4 regions of the Pseudogracilibacillus sp. ICA-222130 genome follow, and region 1 is predicted to be linked to each of the others. Evidence: predicted binding sites of a transcription regulator. Region 1 holds the regulator's gene; each other region holds the start of a gene.
The links. The regulator LexA, encoded in region 1, represses DNA repair genes until DNA is damaged. The targets are predictions, from matches to a motif close to CGAACATATGTTCG.
Positions count from the first base shown of each region.

Region 2: the regulator LexA is predicted to act here: its motif matches at 1,854-1,867, upstream of recA (recombinase RecA).
Region 3: the regulator LexA is predicted to act here: its motif matches at 1,724-1,737, upstream of WKT09_RS08280 (DNA polymerase IV).
Region 4: the regulator LexA is predicted to act here: its motif matches at 1,383-1,396, upstream of uvrB (excinuclease ABC subunit UvrB).

Region 1 covers NZ_JBBKBG010000001.1:152,860-157,058, reverse strand. The annotation lists gene hflX (GTPase HflX) at 1-897, shown strand, start outside; gene WKT09_RS00765 (methionine gamma-lyase family protein) at 899-2,161, shown strand; gene lexA (transcriptional repressor LexA) at 2,241-2,858, opposite strand; gene WKT09_RS00755 (DUF896 domain-containing protein) at 3,103-3,333, shown strand; gene tkt (transketolase) at 3,358-4,199, shown strand, end outside.
Region 2 covers NZ_JBBKBG010000003.1:53,697-57,895, forward strand. The annotation lists gene rny (ribonuclease Y) at 1-320, opposite strand, end outside; gene recA (recombinase RecA) at 728-1,780, opposite strand; gene WKT09_RS02925 (competence/damage-inducible protein A) at 1,963-3,204, opposite strand; gene pgsA (CDP-diacylglycerol--glycerol-3-phosphate 3-phosphatidyltransferase) at 3,201-3,779, opposite strand; gene WKT09_RS02935 (helix-turn-helix domain-containing protein) at 3,858-4,199, opposite strand, start outside.
Region 3 covers NZ_JBBKBG010000017.1:23,569-27,767, reverse strand. The annotation lists gene WKT09_RS08300 (ring-cleaving dioxygenase) at 1-36, opposite strand, end outside; gene WKT09_RS08295 (ring-cleaving dioxygenase) at 54-992, opposite strand; gene WKT09_RS08290 (YolD-like family protein) at 1,136-1,459, opposite strand; gene WKT09_RS08285 (hypothetical protein) at 1,398-1,667, opposite strand; gene WKT09_RS08280 (DNA polymerase IV) at 1,808-3,064, shown strand; gene WKT09_RS08275 (hypothetical protein) at 3,101-3,361, opposite strand; gene tyrS (tyrosine--tRNA ligase) at 3,447-4,199, opposite strand, start outside.
Region 4 covers NZ_JBBKBG010000032.1:14,535-18,733, reverse strand. The annotation lists gene WKT09_RS11430 (PDZ domain-containing protein) at 1-1,145, shown strand, start outside; gene uvrB (excinuclease ABC subunit UvrB) at 1,458-3,440, shown strand; gene uvrA (excinuclease ABC subunit UvrA) at 3,540-4,199, shown strand, end outside.

The DNA.
Region 1 (4,199 bases):
GAAGGACAATTGCAAGTCGAACTTGCTCAGCTACAGTATACATTACCACGTTTGCATGGAATGGGGCTTGTGTTATCACGACTCGGTGGTGGAATAGGAACGAGAGGGCCAGGGGAGACGAAGTTAGAAACAGATCAACGGCATATACGAAGACGTATTGACGATATTAAGCGTCGGTTAAAAGATGTTGTGAAACAACGGGAGCAGTACCGAAAGCGAAGAAAGCAAAATAAAGTGTTTCAAATTGCCATTGTTGGATATACGAATGCTGGTAAGTCGACGATTTTTAATCGATTGACAAGTGAACAATCTTTAGAAGAAGATTTACTATTTGCTACATTAGATCCGTTAACGAGAAAAATTCAATTACCCTCAGGATTTGAATGTTTGCTTACTGATACGGTTGGCTTTTTACAAGCATTGCCGACGTCTTTAATCGCTTCCTTCAAATCAACTTTAGAGGAAGTCGCAGAAGCAGACTTCTTATTACATGTTGTCGATAGTTCAAATGAAGATTACGCACAACACGAACGTACTGTGTATGAAATTTTAGAAGAACTTGATGCACATACAATCCCGATGTTAACTGTATACAATAAAACAGACTTATTAGAAGCGGATTTTTTCCCGTCATCTGATCCGTCTATACAAATACACGCCTATGATGAAAATGATTTAGAAAAATTACTGCAAAAAATGGAAGACATTTTAAAAAAACAATGGGAATTTTATACTGTCTCATTAGAGTCATACGAATCAAAAGAGTTGCATCAATTTACGAAACATACGATTATAACAAAGAAGGAGTTTAATGAGGAAACATCCCAGTATGATTTAGAAGGATATATTCCTCATGCCCATCCACTACAGAAAATTTTAAAGGAGAAGCAAAAGTAATATGTTACAAAAAGAATTAATAGAAAAACTAGAAGCACAATGTACCCCTTATTTTAAATCAATAGATCAGATGGTAGAAAAAAACCAAAAGAAAGTACTAAAAGCGTTTCAAGAAGAACAGATCGGTGATCACCATTTTAGTTCTACGGATGGTTATGGTTATGATGACCAAGGACGAGATGGGTTAGAAGCGTTATATGCTCGTGTATTTGGTGGGGAGGATGCATTAGTCCGTCCCCAAATTGTTTCAGGAACACATGCTATTGCAACTGCCTTATATGCGATGTTACGTCCTGGAGATGAGCTTTTATATATTACAGGAGCACCATACGATACATTGGATCAAGTCATTGGAAAAAATACATCCAATACAGGAAGTCTAAAAGATTATGGTGTTCTGTATAGTGAAGTTTTATTAAAAGATAATCAAACAATTGATTATGAAGGAATTAAACATGCGATAAATGAACATACGAAAGTTGTAGGGATTCAACGTTCGAAAGGGTATGAAAATCGTCCGTCATTTACAATCGAAGCAATTGAACAAATGATTCAATTCGTAAAAGAAATAGATGATAACATTATTGTGTTTGTGGATAATTGTTATGGGGAATTTGTCGAAGACCGTGAACCGTTAGAAGTTGGTGCAGATATAATGGCTGGGTCTTTAATTAAAAATCCAGGTGGTGGACTCGTTCGTGCCGGAGGATATATTGTTGGAAAAAAAGTTTTAGTTGAGCTTGCTGCCAATAGACTAACAGCACCAGGGCTAGGGAAAGATGCCGGAGCGACATTAAATATGTTACAAGAGATGTATCAAGGATTTTTCCTTGCACCACATGTAGTAGGGGAAGCATTAAAAGGAGCAATTTTTACTGCACGGTTAATGGACTATGTTGGGGTGGAAACAGCACCTACGTATACAGATAAACGTACAGATATTATTCAGGCAATGACATTCCATCACGAAAAAGCGATGATCCAATTTTGTGAAGCAATTCAGGCAAATTCACCAATTAACTCGTATGTTGCACCATACCCAAGTGATATGCCAGGATATGAAGAAAAAGTAATCATGGCTGCAGGAACGTTTATCCAAGGAGCAAGTATTGAATTATCCGTGGATGGTCCAATTAAACCTCCATATACAGCATTTTTACAAGGTGGTTTAACCTATGCACATGTGAAAATCGCTATTATTCAAACAGTAGAAAAGCTAATTCAAGATGGATTACTGGATCCCTTCACTTTTCCAGAATTGTAAATAAGTAGTGAAAGAGGACGGTTTAAGTTAAATAAAAACGGTAAAGTTTATCACCTTTTGATAAGCTTTACCGTTTTTATTAGAATGCGCGATATAGACCGATTACCTTTCCTAAAATAATGACATTATTTAATAGGATTGGTTCCATAGCATCGTTTTCAGGTTGTAAGCGAATATGATCTGTTTCTTTATAAAATCTTTTTACAGTTGCTTCATCTTCGTCCGTCATTGCGACGACGATATCTCCATTGTTTGCTACATTTTGTTGTTTTACAATTACTCTATCACCATTAAAAATTCCAGCGTTGATCATACTATCCCCATCGACTTCTAATAAAAATATATTATCTTCCCGATGTGCAAGGGATGTTGGAACTGGCGCATATTCTTCGATATTTTCAATTGCTGTAATCGGCGCACCAGCAGTTACTTTACCAATTAGTGGAGCATAACGTGCCGTATCTTTTTCGATATTCTGGAATGATGGATCAACAATTTCAATTGCTCTTGGTTTTGTTGGGTCTCTACGAATATATCCTTTATTTTCAATTCGTTCTAAATGGCCGTGCACAGTAGAACTAGAAGCTAAACCAACTGCTTTGGCAATCTCACGAACAGAAGGAGGATATCCTTTCATTTCTACTTCATGAACAATATAATCAAAAATCATCTGTTGCCTTTTTGAAAGTTTTTCCAAGCACCTCACCTCATCTGTCTATATAATTACTTTCATTTTATCAAAATGCGAACAGAAGTCAAACATAAGTTCCCATATTTGTTCGGTAGAAATGTTCTATTTCTGAAAGGTTGTCTGAAATGTAAAGTTATTATAGAATATTATGTGGCGCAATTGTATCTATACAAAATATTGTATAGTATAATATAAGAAGTGTATAGATATACGTTTATCATAGATAACTTAGAAATTAAGAGGTGAGAACATGTTAACGAAAGAAAAACTTGAACGTATTAATTACCTCGCTAAAAAAGCAAAAAGTGAGACATTGACGCAAGAAGAAAAACAAGAACAACAAAATCTTCGTCAACAATATTTACAAAGCATTCGTCAATCATTTACTAATCAAATAACTTCTGTTACGGTGATCGATCCAGAAGGAAACGATGTAACACCGGACAAAGTGAAACAAATAAAAAGAAATAGAGACAAATAATATATATAAAGGAGCTAATAACAAATGCAAGTGGAACAATTATCAGTTAATACAATTCGTACATTATCAATGGATGCAATTCAAAAGGCAAACTCTGGTCACCCAGGTTTACCGATGGGGGCTGCACCAATGGCATATACATTATTTACAGATTTCTTAAATCATAATCCAAAAAACTCCAAATGGTTTAATCGTGACCGCTTCATTTTATCTGCTGGACATGGATCCATGTTATTGTATAGTTTATTACATTTGTCCGGTTATGATGTAACGATGGATGATATTAAAAACTTCCGTCAATGGGGTTCTAGAACACCTGGGCATCCGGAAGTATTAGATACAGATGGAGTGGAAGCAACAACTGGGCCATTAGGACAAGGTGTAGCAATGGCCGTTGGTATGGCAATGGCAGAAGCGCATTTAGCAGCGAAATACAATAAAGAAAACTTCAACATTATTGACCATTACACTTATTCATTAGTTGGTGATGGAGATATTATGGAAGGAATTTCTCATGAAGCTGCATCCCTTGCAGGGCACTTAGCTTTAGATAAATTAATCGTATTATATGATTCGAACGATATTTCATTAGATGGAGATTTAGATCGTTCATTTTCTGATAGCACAGAAGATAGATTTAAAGCTTACGGTTGGCAAGTCATCCGTGTCGAAGATGGAAGAGATTTACAAGCGATCCACCAAGCAATAGAAGAAGCAAAAGCGAATACGACACAACCGTCATTAATTGAAGTTAAAACAATTATCGGCTATGGTTCACCAAATAAATCAAATTCTTCTGCATCACACGGTGCACCACTTGGAGAGGACGAAATTGCTTTAACGAAGGAATATTATGGTTGGGATTA
Region 2 (4,199 bases), on a different contig from region 1:
TCAATTGTAATGCTTTTTTTGTCCAGAATTTCTTCTTTTTGAATTAAGCGATCTTCTTGTTTCTGTACTTCTGTACGTCGTTCACGTAATTCTTCTTCCACTTGTTGACGAAATGCATGGTTTTCTTCTTTTGCCTCTAAAAGTGCTTCTTTTTTAGCTGCATCTGCATTTCGATGTGCTTCTTCAACAATTTGTTTGGCTAAGTTTTCAGCACTTGAAATCTTTGCTTCTCCAATTGATTTCCGAACAAGATAACCAACAACAATACCGACGATTAGGACTAATGCAAGCAAAACGGAGATGAGTATAGGATTGTCCACGTTCTTCACCTCCTATTGCTATAAAATTGTACAATTCTTTATTGTCGGCATAAAAACCTTTAATCAATAGCGAATAAATTTGTATAATGTATAAAATTAATTATACAGTTTAATTTTAAATGTACTAATTACCAATGTCAATGAAAAGCCTTTATTTTATTTGTTTTTCACATAATTTCGTTTGAAAATACAATCCATGTAGTACATTTTCACTTTAATAAAATCAGACCTTTGTCACAAATTGTTCATCGATAGTTGAAATTAAACAACAAACGGACAGATTGCTTTCATTTCGTCCTCAAGCCTTTAATGCTACCTGTTTTTTATTTAATGCATAAAAAAGGTGCCAGTGGATTTTTTCCACCAACACCATATATTGTAGAACCTCTATTTACATTTCTAATAAATTATAATAAATCTTCTTCTTCGATTAATTCATCCATTGATTCTTCTTCTGGCGCTTTTTCAGCAGCTTTATCTAATTCATAATGATCACGAATCGCTTGATGAATTTCATCGCGAATCGCCTCATTTTCTATTAAAAACAGTTTAGAGTTTTCTCGACCTTGTCCTAGGCGTTCTCCTTGATAAGAGTACCATGCTCCACTCTTTTCCACAATTTCCAATTCAGAACCTATATCTAATATTTCACCTTCAATAGAAATCCCTTCTCCATACATAATATCAACCATTGCTTGTTTGAATGGAGGAGCTACTTTATTTTTCACTACTTTGATACGAGTTCTATTTCCAATCATATCTGTTCCCTGTTTTAATGTTTCAGCACGACGTACTTCAAGACGAACAGATGAATAGAATTTTAACGCGCGGCCACCTGGCGTTGTTTCCGGATTTCCGAACATCACACCGACTTTTTCACGAATTTGGTTAATAAAAATAGCTATTGTTTTAGACTTATTAATTGCACCGGATAATTTTCTTAAGGCTTGGGACATAAGACGAGCTTGTAAACCAACATGCGCATCTCCCATTTCCCCTTCAATCTCTGCACTCGGTACTAAAGCTGCAACAGAGTCTACTACTAAAATATCAATCGCACCACTTCGTACTAATGCTTCTGCAATTTCTAATGCTTGTTCACCTGTATCTGGTTGAGATAATAATAATTCATCAATATTAACTCCTAAAGCTCTTGCGTAATTCGGGTCTAAAGCATGCTCAGCATCGATAAAAGCTGCTTGCCCACCTTTTTTCTGTGCCTCTGCAATAGCATGTAATGCTACAGTTGTTTTACCGGATGATTCTGGTCCATAGATTTCAATAATACGCCCTTTCGGATATCCACCAATTCCTAATGCAACATCCAACGCTAAAGATCCGCTTGAAATCGTGTCGATTTTACGTTCCGCTTCTTCTCCAAGCTTCATAATCGATCCTTTTCCAAATTGTTTCTCTATTTTTCTTAATGCTTCATCTAATGCTTTTTGTTTATCACTCACTGGCGTTACCTCCCAATTTTGAACTATCTGCTTTCTATCATACATCGTTTATATAAAATACACAAACAATATGCGAATACATGTTCTTATGTTTTGTTCGTCCTTCTATATGAAAAAGTTCATTTTTCATACCTCATATTGTCCAAAACGGTAGTTTTGTCCGTCATTCATGGTGTAAAAAACTATTTTAAAAATGTAAATAATAATTCATATCCTTTTAATACCGCACGTTCTCTCACCTGTTTACGGTCTCCTGCAAAAACAAATTTACTTACTTTCGTTCCTTCTTCTGTTGCAATACCAATATAAACTGTTCCCGCTTTTTTACCTTCTATCTCATTCGGTCCTGCTACACCTGTAAAACTAATTCCAATAGCACTTCCTAAGATATCGCGAACATTTTCCGCTAATTCTTTTGCACATTGTTCACTCACAGTTCCATGTATACGAATTGTTTCATCTGCTACTTGTAAAACTTGACGCTTGACTGCTGGATCATAACAAACGACCCCACCTTTTAAAATAGCAGACGCACCAGAGTTATCGACGATATTACTTGTAAATAAGCCCGCTGTTAAACTTTCAGCACTTGCAATCGACATTTTCCGTTCTTTTAATAACTCAAATACTTTTTCTTCTAATGTCATACTACCTTCGCCAAAATAAAAACGGCCTATATGCGATAGAATTTCCTTTTTTGTTTTCTCAATCATGGAAAGAGCCTTTTCTTTTGTTTCCGCTTTCGCACTAACGCGAACGGTAATTTTTCCTTTCACGGCTAAAGGGGCAATAGTTGGATTATGTTGTGTTCGAATTAATTCTTCTAAAGTATGTTCTAATACTGACTCACCAATGCCAGTAAAATTCAATACTTTTGATTCAATGACCATTTCACCATTAATGGATTTTAAATATGGAATGACCTCATCTGAAAATATTTGTTTCATTTCTTTTGGTACACCAGGCATAAATATCCATATTACATCTTTATACACAACTAAATTTCCTGGTGCCATTCCTACTTTATTTGGTAATACTTTTGACCCTTCAAAAACCCTAGCTTGCCGTCGGTTATTTGGGGTCATTTCCGTTCCTTGATCACGATAAAAGTCCATGATCTTTTGTAAAGAGTCTTTTTCTTCCACTATACGTAAATCCGTTAACTGTTGAAACGCTTCTCGTGAAAGATCATCTTGTGTCGGTCCTAATCCACCAGTAACGAGCACAACATTCGATCTTTGTTGTGCTCGCTCAAATACAGCTGTTAAACGGTCCATATTATCGCCAACAACTGTATGATAATACGTATTAATCCCATTACCAGCTAGTTCACCTGACAGCCATTGTGCGTTTGTATTTGCAATCTGACCAAGTAATAATTCTGTACCGACTGCAATAATTTCAGTGTTTAATTGCCTTGTCATTTAGAATCCCTCATCACGTGCCAATTTTTAACAAAATAATCAATTCCAGACCAAGTTGTTAAAATAAATGCAATATATAATACAATGATATCTACTGGGATACCGATATATGAAAATGGATAATTATGTAGTAATAATAATGCGATAGCTAAAATTTGTGAAACAGTTTTTAATTTCCCCATATTGCTCGCAGCAAGTACAATGCCTTCGCCCGATGCAACTAGACGTAATCCCGTAACCGCAAATTCTCTACTAATAATTAAAATAACAATCCATGCTGGTGCTAAACCAAGCTGAACAAGTAAAATAAATGCTGCAGATACGAGTAATTTATCCGCTAATGGATCTAAAAATTTCCCCATATTTGTAACTAAATTATATTTTCTAGCATAATAACCATCTAACCAATCTGTTAAAGAAGCAACTAAAAAAATCATCGCTGCAACAAAATGTGTGATTGGTAAGGTTGTTTCTCCTATTTCCCAAGCACCCCAATCAAAAGGAATACTTAAAATAAGGATAAAAAACGGGATTAAGCAAATACGTGAAATCGTAATTTTATTAGGTATATTCATATTTATCGCCTTTCTCTTTATAAAATAAGTAAGATTGAAGTAAGGATTTTTATATGATATCCAAACTTCAATCTTTTATTAGTTTTTAACTAAATTCACCCAAATTTTTTGATGTACTTTCTCATTGCGATCGACTGGATATTCCATTTCGACACCATTAATATAAACGGTTAGACCAGCAGTATTTCCAATATTAAAATACACTCTATCTTCATCCGTTACGTCAAATGTATCAACATCTGCATCTGCCATTAAAGTATCTGCATAATAGACTTCATCTGATGCACCTCTTATTTCAAGATAAGTATCTTGCTCTACTTCAAGTTCTACTTCCACCTTTTCGCCACTATATGTAAATGACATGGTAGATAGAGGGGAGCTTTCTTCTCCTATTTCATCCACTTCAAAAGAACCTGTTTC
Region 3 (4,199 bases), on a different contig from region 1:
AATGGCTGTAATATGGTGGATTCCTTTTAAAGTCATGTTTGCATACGCTCCCTTTATACTAATGGTTGTAAATTTTTCTCAATTTCTTCTCTTCGTTCTTCTAAAAATGGTGGTAACGTAATTCTTTCTCCAAGTGTCGCCATCTCTTCATCTATCGCCAGTCCTGGACCATCTGTCGCTAACTCAAAAACGATGCCATTTGAATCTCTAAAATAAAAACTATGAAAATAATGGCGATCAATGACACCTGTAGAAACAAAGCCTCTTTCTTTTACTTTTCGTTCCCACTCTTTCATTTCCTCAACATTTTTTACACGAAGCGCTAAGTGATGTACACTACCACGTCCAGGGCGTTCTGTCGGTGCATCAAGCTCTTTTACGATAATTTCAGAAGATACATTTTCTAAAACCGAACGGAAAATGTGTGCATCTTCTATCGTGTCCACTAATGTATAATCAAACAACTCTGTCAATACATTTGCTAATTTCTTCGGGCGACGGACTGTCATTTCTACAGGACCCATTCCAATAATTTGATGTTCCATTGGGACGGTAGATTGATCCCATTTTTCCCAAAAATTCGGGACGTCGTTTTCCCCTTTATCCATAAGCATTAGTTCTAACCCATCTGGATCGGTACATTGAAGCACTCGCTTATTTCGGTATGTCGTTAATTCATTTGGAATATGATGTGTGTCGAAACGATTTTTAAAATAATCAATGGTAACTTCATTTTCGACGAGTAAACCGAGTTTCGTAATTGCATTAGAACCACGATGTGTACGCCCTACCTGTTTCATTTCAAAAAACGTAATAACCGTTCCAGGGCTTCCTGTTTTATCTCCATAAAATAAGTGGTACATCGTCGGATCATCTTGGTTGACCGTCTTTTTCACGAGGCGTAATCCGAGGATATCTCGGTAAAATGCCCTATTTTCTTGTGCATTTTTTATGACCATGGAAATATGATGGTGTCCTGTAATCATCCGCATTTGTCTCCCTCCCGATTTCATCTTACTTACATTATGCCATAATTTATCTCTAATTAAAACTATTTTGTTTCGAGATAAAGGATCCGTCCGAAAATGAACATCTAAGATTTTTCTTATACCTATTCATTCCCCGTTGTTTTCACTTATGAAACAATTTGTACATCTAGCACATTTTTTAAAGGAACATAGGTGCCACAACCATTCGATAATACAATTTGTCTCGTAAATCGTTCAATTTTCGCTAATTTTCCTTCAATTACTTTAAATTGTCCATGCTCATAATAGGTTAAAACTATATCGACATTATATGTTAGTGCATATTTTAAAGATTGATCAATCTCTAACATCGTTTGCTCGTCTAACATAGGTTTCTCTTTATATTCCACAAAAACTTCTTGCAACATTTCAACATGTTCTGGCAACATTAATGATGTCCACTTGATGGACCCACGGTCTTGTACAGTCATGATTGATATCCCTCCATTTTTCCATCGCTAAAATATTTTCTGTATAAAAAGTTCGAATCGCTTGCCTCCAAAAGCAGTAAGCAATAACTCGATTACCGTTTATCCCTAATACTTTTATTTCCCGTTTGGAAAATAAATTCATACGGCTTCGGTAAATAATCGTCCACGTTTCCCCTGTTTGCATCGCATCACGTAATAATTTTTCCATTTTCTCACCACCAGGAACGTTTGTTCTTATAATAACACGAACAGTTCGCAAAAACAAGAACAAAGGTTCGGTTTTTTCTCTTGATTTTCTATTATTCCTTTTTTATAATTAGAACACACGTTCTATGAAGGAGGAATTCTATGGATTATTCATCTTTTCCTAAACATGATGTGTTATGCATCGATATGCGCTCTTTCTACGCTAGTGTGGAAGCCGTGCGATTAGGTTTCGATCCGATGCAAGTTCTATTAGCTGTCGTTGGGGATGTGACTCGTCCAGGAAGTATTGTACTTGCTGCCTCCCCTACATTAAAGGAAAAGTATGGGATTAGTAATGTAAGTCGTTTTTTCGAGTTGCCACAAGACCCAAACATTCATATTGTTCAAGCGAATATGGCAGACTATTTACATGTTTCTATCCAAATCACCCAGCTACTCCATACGTTCGCGCCGAAAGAAGCGATTCATCCATACTCCATCGATGAAGTGTGGATCACTGTGAATGGATTAGAAAAATTATTCGGTGATCCTTTTACAATCGCCCAAAAAATCCAACGAGCTATTTTGGAATCGTTCGGCATTACGAGTGCGATTGGAATTGGTAACAACAAATTTCTCGCAAAAGTCGTACTGGATTTACATGCTAAAAAATCACCAACTGGTATTGCTTCTTGCACGTATGAAGAAGTACAAGAAAAATTATGGCCTGCAAAGGTCGAAAAAATTTGGGGAATTGGATCAAAATTAAAAAAACGACTGTATCATCTTGGCATTACAACTCTTGGTCAAATTGCTCAATCATCCTTACCGACATTAAAAAAACATTTTGGCATTATGGGAGAGCAATTATATTGGCATGCATGGGGAATTGATATAAGTCCTGTTTTTGGGGATTTCATTAAAACTAAACAAGATAGTTATGGACATGGTATTTCTTTATTGCGTAATTACACGAAGGAAGAAACGCTCGTCTGTATGTTGGAACTTTGTGAGGAAGCATGTCGCCGTGCCCGCACAGATCGTATGGCGGGAAGGACGATTCATCTTGGAATAGGATATGACCAAATGACAAATGGTGGCTTTTATCGCTCCAAAACAATCGCTTCCCCAACGAATATTACATTAGAAATGTATCAAGTTTGTGTGCAACTTTTCGAACATTTTTACGATGGGCATAGTTATATTCGTCGTGTTTCAGTGACCTTAACAAATTTAGTTTTGGATATGGAAACACAATTAGATTTATTTTATGAACGATCAAAACAAAAAGATATTGGATATGTGATGGATAATATTCGTGCAAAATATGGATCCACCGCTATCTTACGTGCATCTAGCTACACAAATGCTGGTATTACATTAGAACGTAGTAAAAAAATTGGCGGACATTGGGCGTAATCTTTGCGCCCTTTTTTTTATATACATTACCTTTATTTAAATAGAGGATTTACAGAAGTTCCTGCAATTTGATGGGGATGCTTGTAACTTCGGTGGGCATTCTTGCAACTCCGCATCATATTCTTGCAACTTCGCACGGCATTCTTGCAACTTCGCACAGGATTCTTGCAACTTCGCATCGCATTCTTGCAACTTCGTACGGTATTCTTGCAACTTCACATCATATTCTTGCAACTCCGCACGGCATTCTTGCAACTTCACAACGTATTCTTGCAACTTCACATCATATTCTTGCAACTTCGCACAACCTCTCCCCACCACACACGAAAAAACGGTACTAAGAAGCGCCCTCCACTAGTACCGTTTTATCCTATGCTATTTCTTATTGAAAGTGAACGAGGAAATATTTTTTTCGACCGCGTCGGATGATAGTAAACGTATCTTCTAAACGATCTGCACTCGTCACAGTATGATCTAAATTTTGATTTCTATCTCCATTTACATAAATTGCCCCATTTGTAATGTCCTCACGTGCTTGACGTTTCGATGGTGAAATTTTTGCTGCTACTAATAAATCGATTAACCCGATATCCGATTTTTCTGCTACATATGTCGGTACATCTTTGAACCCTTGTTCAATTTCATGTTTCGTTAACTGTTTTACATCCCCGCTAAATAATGCTTCAGAAATTTTAATTGCTTGATCTAATGCTTCCTTTCCGTGAACGAATGTCGTCATCTCTTCTGCTAAACGCTTTTGAGCAACACGCGCACCCGGATCTGCTTCTGTCGCCTTTTCGATTTCTTCTATCTCTTCACGGCTTAAGAATGTGAAATAATTAATGAATTTAATAACGTCTCGGTCATCTGTATTGTACCAGAACTGGTAAAACTCATACGGGCTCGTTTTTTCAGGGTCTAACCAAATAGCACCACCAGCTGTTTTACCGAATTTCGTGCCGTCAGCTTTCGTAATTAATGGAACCGTTAAACCAAATACGTCTGCTACCTCTCCATCTTCTCGCGTACGGCGAATATACTCCATTCCAGCCGTAATGTTTCCCCACTGGTCACTTCCACCAATTTGTAAGGAACACCCTTCTTCTTCGTACAGTTTCATGTAGTCATATGACTG
Region 4 (4,199 bases), on a different contig from region 1:
AAATATTTTTACACCCATTATTGTATTGGACTTTCTTTTTGATATGTATGATTGGATATAAACGTATAAAAAAAGAACGTTATAATTTTGGGACAAAAATTTATCATTACTTCACAGAAATTAAATATACATTTTCATTAACAGTTATTGCTAGCATCGTTCTTTCAGCTGCTACAATCCTTTTTGGAATCGTGCTTTCCTATGAAGTATTGATCGTTTTGGCGGTCGTTACTATTGTATTTAGTTTGTTTGGTTCATTACAATTTTTATCTGCTAGCTATACCATTGGTATAACGTTTATTTTATTATTAGTGTTACCGTTCATACAACGCTATATTACTATACCGTATGTAGATTTCACTACGATATCGATGGTACACTTTGTCGGATTAACGCTATTACTTGCTTTGTTATTATTTTTTGAAGCAATCTTTATGGCAAAAACAAAAACGAAACCGACGTTTCCTTCTTTGCACTTGAGTGACCGTGGTGTTTGGATAGGGCAATTTGAGGCAAAACGGATGATGATGGTCCCGTTTTTCGTCTTAATCCCTTCTAACAGTGTAACTGGGATTACACCATTTTTTCCTTATTTCTCCTTTGGCGAACAAACGTTTAGTTTATTATTATTACCGTTTATTTTCGGATATCAATACCGTATGCGAAGTGGGTTGCCAAATGAATTATTAGGAAAAATTACGAAACAGACATATGTTTTAGTTGTCGTTGTCATTGTTGGTGCTGTTATAAGTATTTTCTATCCATTCGTAACATTCATTACTATTTTAGTGGCATTAGTTGGGAAGGAATGGATTACGTACCGTCATAAAGAAAGAGATAGAGAAGGTACTCCGATGTTTCATCCTTTAGATAAAGGGGTTAAGGTGTTTGCAATGATGCCCAATAGTCCTGTCGAACGGTTAGGAATTAAAGTTGGTGAAATTATTTTAAAGGTGAATAATGTTGTTGTTACAAACTCATTTGAATTTTATGAAGCATTACAAACGAGTCAAACGAACTTTAAACTAGATGTTCTAGATGAAAATGGAGAAATAAGATTTGTACAGGGAACATTCTTTGATGAGGATCATTATGAATTAGGGTTATTGTTTACGGAACAACCACATCGATATAAAGAAAAATAATGGATATAAAAGGCTCTTTGTCAAATTTCCTCTTCCTTTGTAGCTTGAGCTGCAAGGGAGGAGGTTTTTTTACTTTGTATGATTGATCTCCATTTATAAAGCTGTGCTCGATGTATGATAAAATGCTTTTTCAATGTTCTAATGCTTATCTTCTTATACGTTCACATGCTTACTTGTAAAAGTGAATGATTTGTAAATAAGTACGTATGAAAGGCAGGAGCGATGAGCAATCATAATGGAATGTTCGTTCGTATATATGATACAATGAATGTTAAGAAAACATGATATTATGTGAAGATTGGAGATCTTAATATGGCGGAAAAGTTTGAACTTGTTTCATCTTTTAAACCACAAGGAGACCAACCGAAAGCAATTGAAAAATTAGTGAAACAAATAGACGAAGGTGAAAACCATCTAACTTTATTAGGTGCAACGGGTACTGGGAAAACATTTACTATATCGAATGTTGTGACAGAAATTAATCGGCCAACACTCGTTATTGCACATAATAAAACGTTAGCTGGTCAATTATATAGTGAATTTAAAGAGTTTTTCCCGAATAATGCGGTGGAATATTTTGTTAGTTATTATGATTATTACCAGCCAGAGGCATATGTTCCATCCACAGATACATTTATTGAAAAAGATGCTAGCATAAACGATGAAATTGATAAATTACGACACTCAGCAACATCGGCTTTATTTGAACGTCGTGATGTGTTAATCGTAGCTAGTGTGTCTTGTATATATGGTTTAGGTTCACCAGAAGAATATAAAAATCAAGTGTTATCGATTCGTACTGGAATGGAAAAAGAGCGTGATAGGTTATTGCGTGAACTAGTAGATATTCAATATGCACGAAATGATATCGATTTTTCTCGTGGGACATTCCGAGTACGAGGGGATTCGGTTGAAATTATTCCAGCATCTAAAGAAGAACATTGTATCCGAATTGAATTTTTTGGAGATGAAATTGATCGTATTCGAGAAGTAGATGCATTAACCGGAGAAATTATCGGTGATCGAGATCATGTTGCTATTTTCCCAGCGTCACACTTCGTTACAGGTGATGAAAAAATGAAAATGGCGATTAAAAATATTGAGCTCGAATTAGAAGAACGTTTGAAAGAACTGGAAGGAGAAAATCGTTTATTAGAAGCACAGAGGCTTGAACAACGAACGAATTATGATTTGGAAATGATGCGAGAAATGGGCTTTTGCTCAGGAATTGAAAATTACTCTCGTCATTTAACGCTTCGTGAAGCAGGTTCGACACCATATACTTTACTTGATTTCTTTCCAGATGATTTTTTAGTTGTCATTGATGAATCACATGCAACATTGCCACAAATTCGCGGAATGTATAATGGAGATAGAGCTAGGAAACAAATGTTAGTTGATCATGGATTCCGTTTACCATCTGCATTAGATAACCGCCCATTAAAGTTTGAAGAGTTCGAACAAAAAACGAATCAAAATGTATATGTTTCTGCAACACCTGGTCCATATGAACAAGAACATACGAAAGAAATGGTAGAACAAATTATTCGTCCTACAGGCTTATTAGATCCTATCGTTGAGGTTCGACCGATTGATGGACAAATCGATGACCTAATCGCAGAAATAAATAAACGAATTGAACGGGATGAACGTGTGCTTATTACGACATTGACGAAGAGAATGTCGGAAGATTTAACAGATTATTTAAAAGAACTTGATTTTAAAGTTGCTTATTTACATTCTGAAGTAAAGACATTGGAACGTATTGAAATTATTCGTGATTTACGGGTGAAAAAATACGATGTACTTGTCGGTATTAACTTACTACGGGAAGGATTAGATATCCCAGAAGTATCACTTGTTGCAATATTAGATGCGGATAAAGAAGGTTTCTTACGTTCTGAACGCTCCTTAATTCAAACGATGGGACGTGCTGCACGTAATGAAAACGGGCAAGTTATTATGTATGCAGACAAAATTACCGACTCGATGCAAGTCGCAATAGATGAGACGAATCGTCGACGTGAAATTCAAGAAGCGTATAATGAAGAACATGGTATTATCCCGAAAACGATTAAGAAAGATGTACGTGAATTAATCCGCGCAACGGTTGCGGCAGAGGAAGAAGAAGGGTATGAAGTGGATCGTATTTCAGAAATACGAAACATGCCGAAAAAGGCTCGAGCAGAAGTAATCGAACAGATGGAAGAAGAAATGCGTGAAGCTGCAAAACAATTAGATTTTGAACGCGCAACAGAATTAAGAGATATTATTTTTGAATTAAAAGTAGAATGATTGGTTAAAGAAGGAAATAGCAAGTGATAGAAAACATTAGAAGCTTATATTCATTGTCTTTTTTCATCGAATGAAATAGTAGTCGGAAGGATGGAGTATATGTCAAATAAACATATTAAGATACTCGGTGCACGTGCACATAACTTAAAGAATATTGATATAAATATACCGAAAAATAAACTTGTCGTCGTAACAGGTCTTTCAGGTTCTGGAAAGTCATCCTTAGCGTTTGACACCATTTACGCAGAAGGACAACGAAGGTATGTGGAATCCTTGTCTGCCTATGCAAGACAATTTTTAGGGCAAATGGATAAACCAGATGTAGATACGATTGAGGGGTTGTCTCCAGCCATTTCTATTGACCAAAAAACGACGAGTAAAAACCCGCGGTCTACTGTTGCGACAGTAACAGAAATATACGACTACCTACGTTTATTATATGCACGAATTGGACGTCCTTATTGTCCGATTCATGGTATTGAAATAGCATCACAAACGATTCAACAAATGGTCGATCAAATTATGGACTATCCAGAAAGAACAAGATTACAAATATTAGCACCAGTTGTTTCAGGTCGAAAAGGTGAACATGTAAAAGTGTTAGAGGATTTAAAACAAGAGGGATATGTTCGTCTTCGTGTGGATGGAGAAATGCGCGAAATTAATGAAGAAATTGTGCTGGATAAAAACAAAACACATTCAATTGAAGTTGTGATCGATCGGATTATCGTGAAAGAAGGAATCGAGAGTCGTTTAACA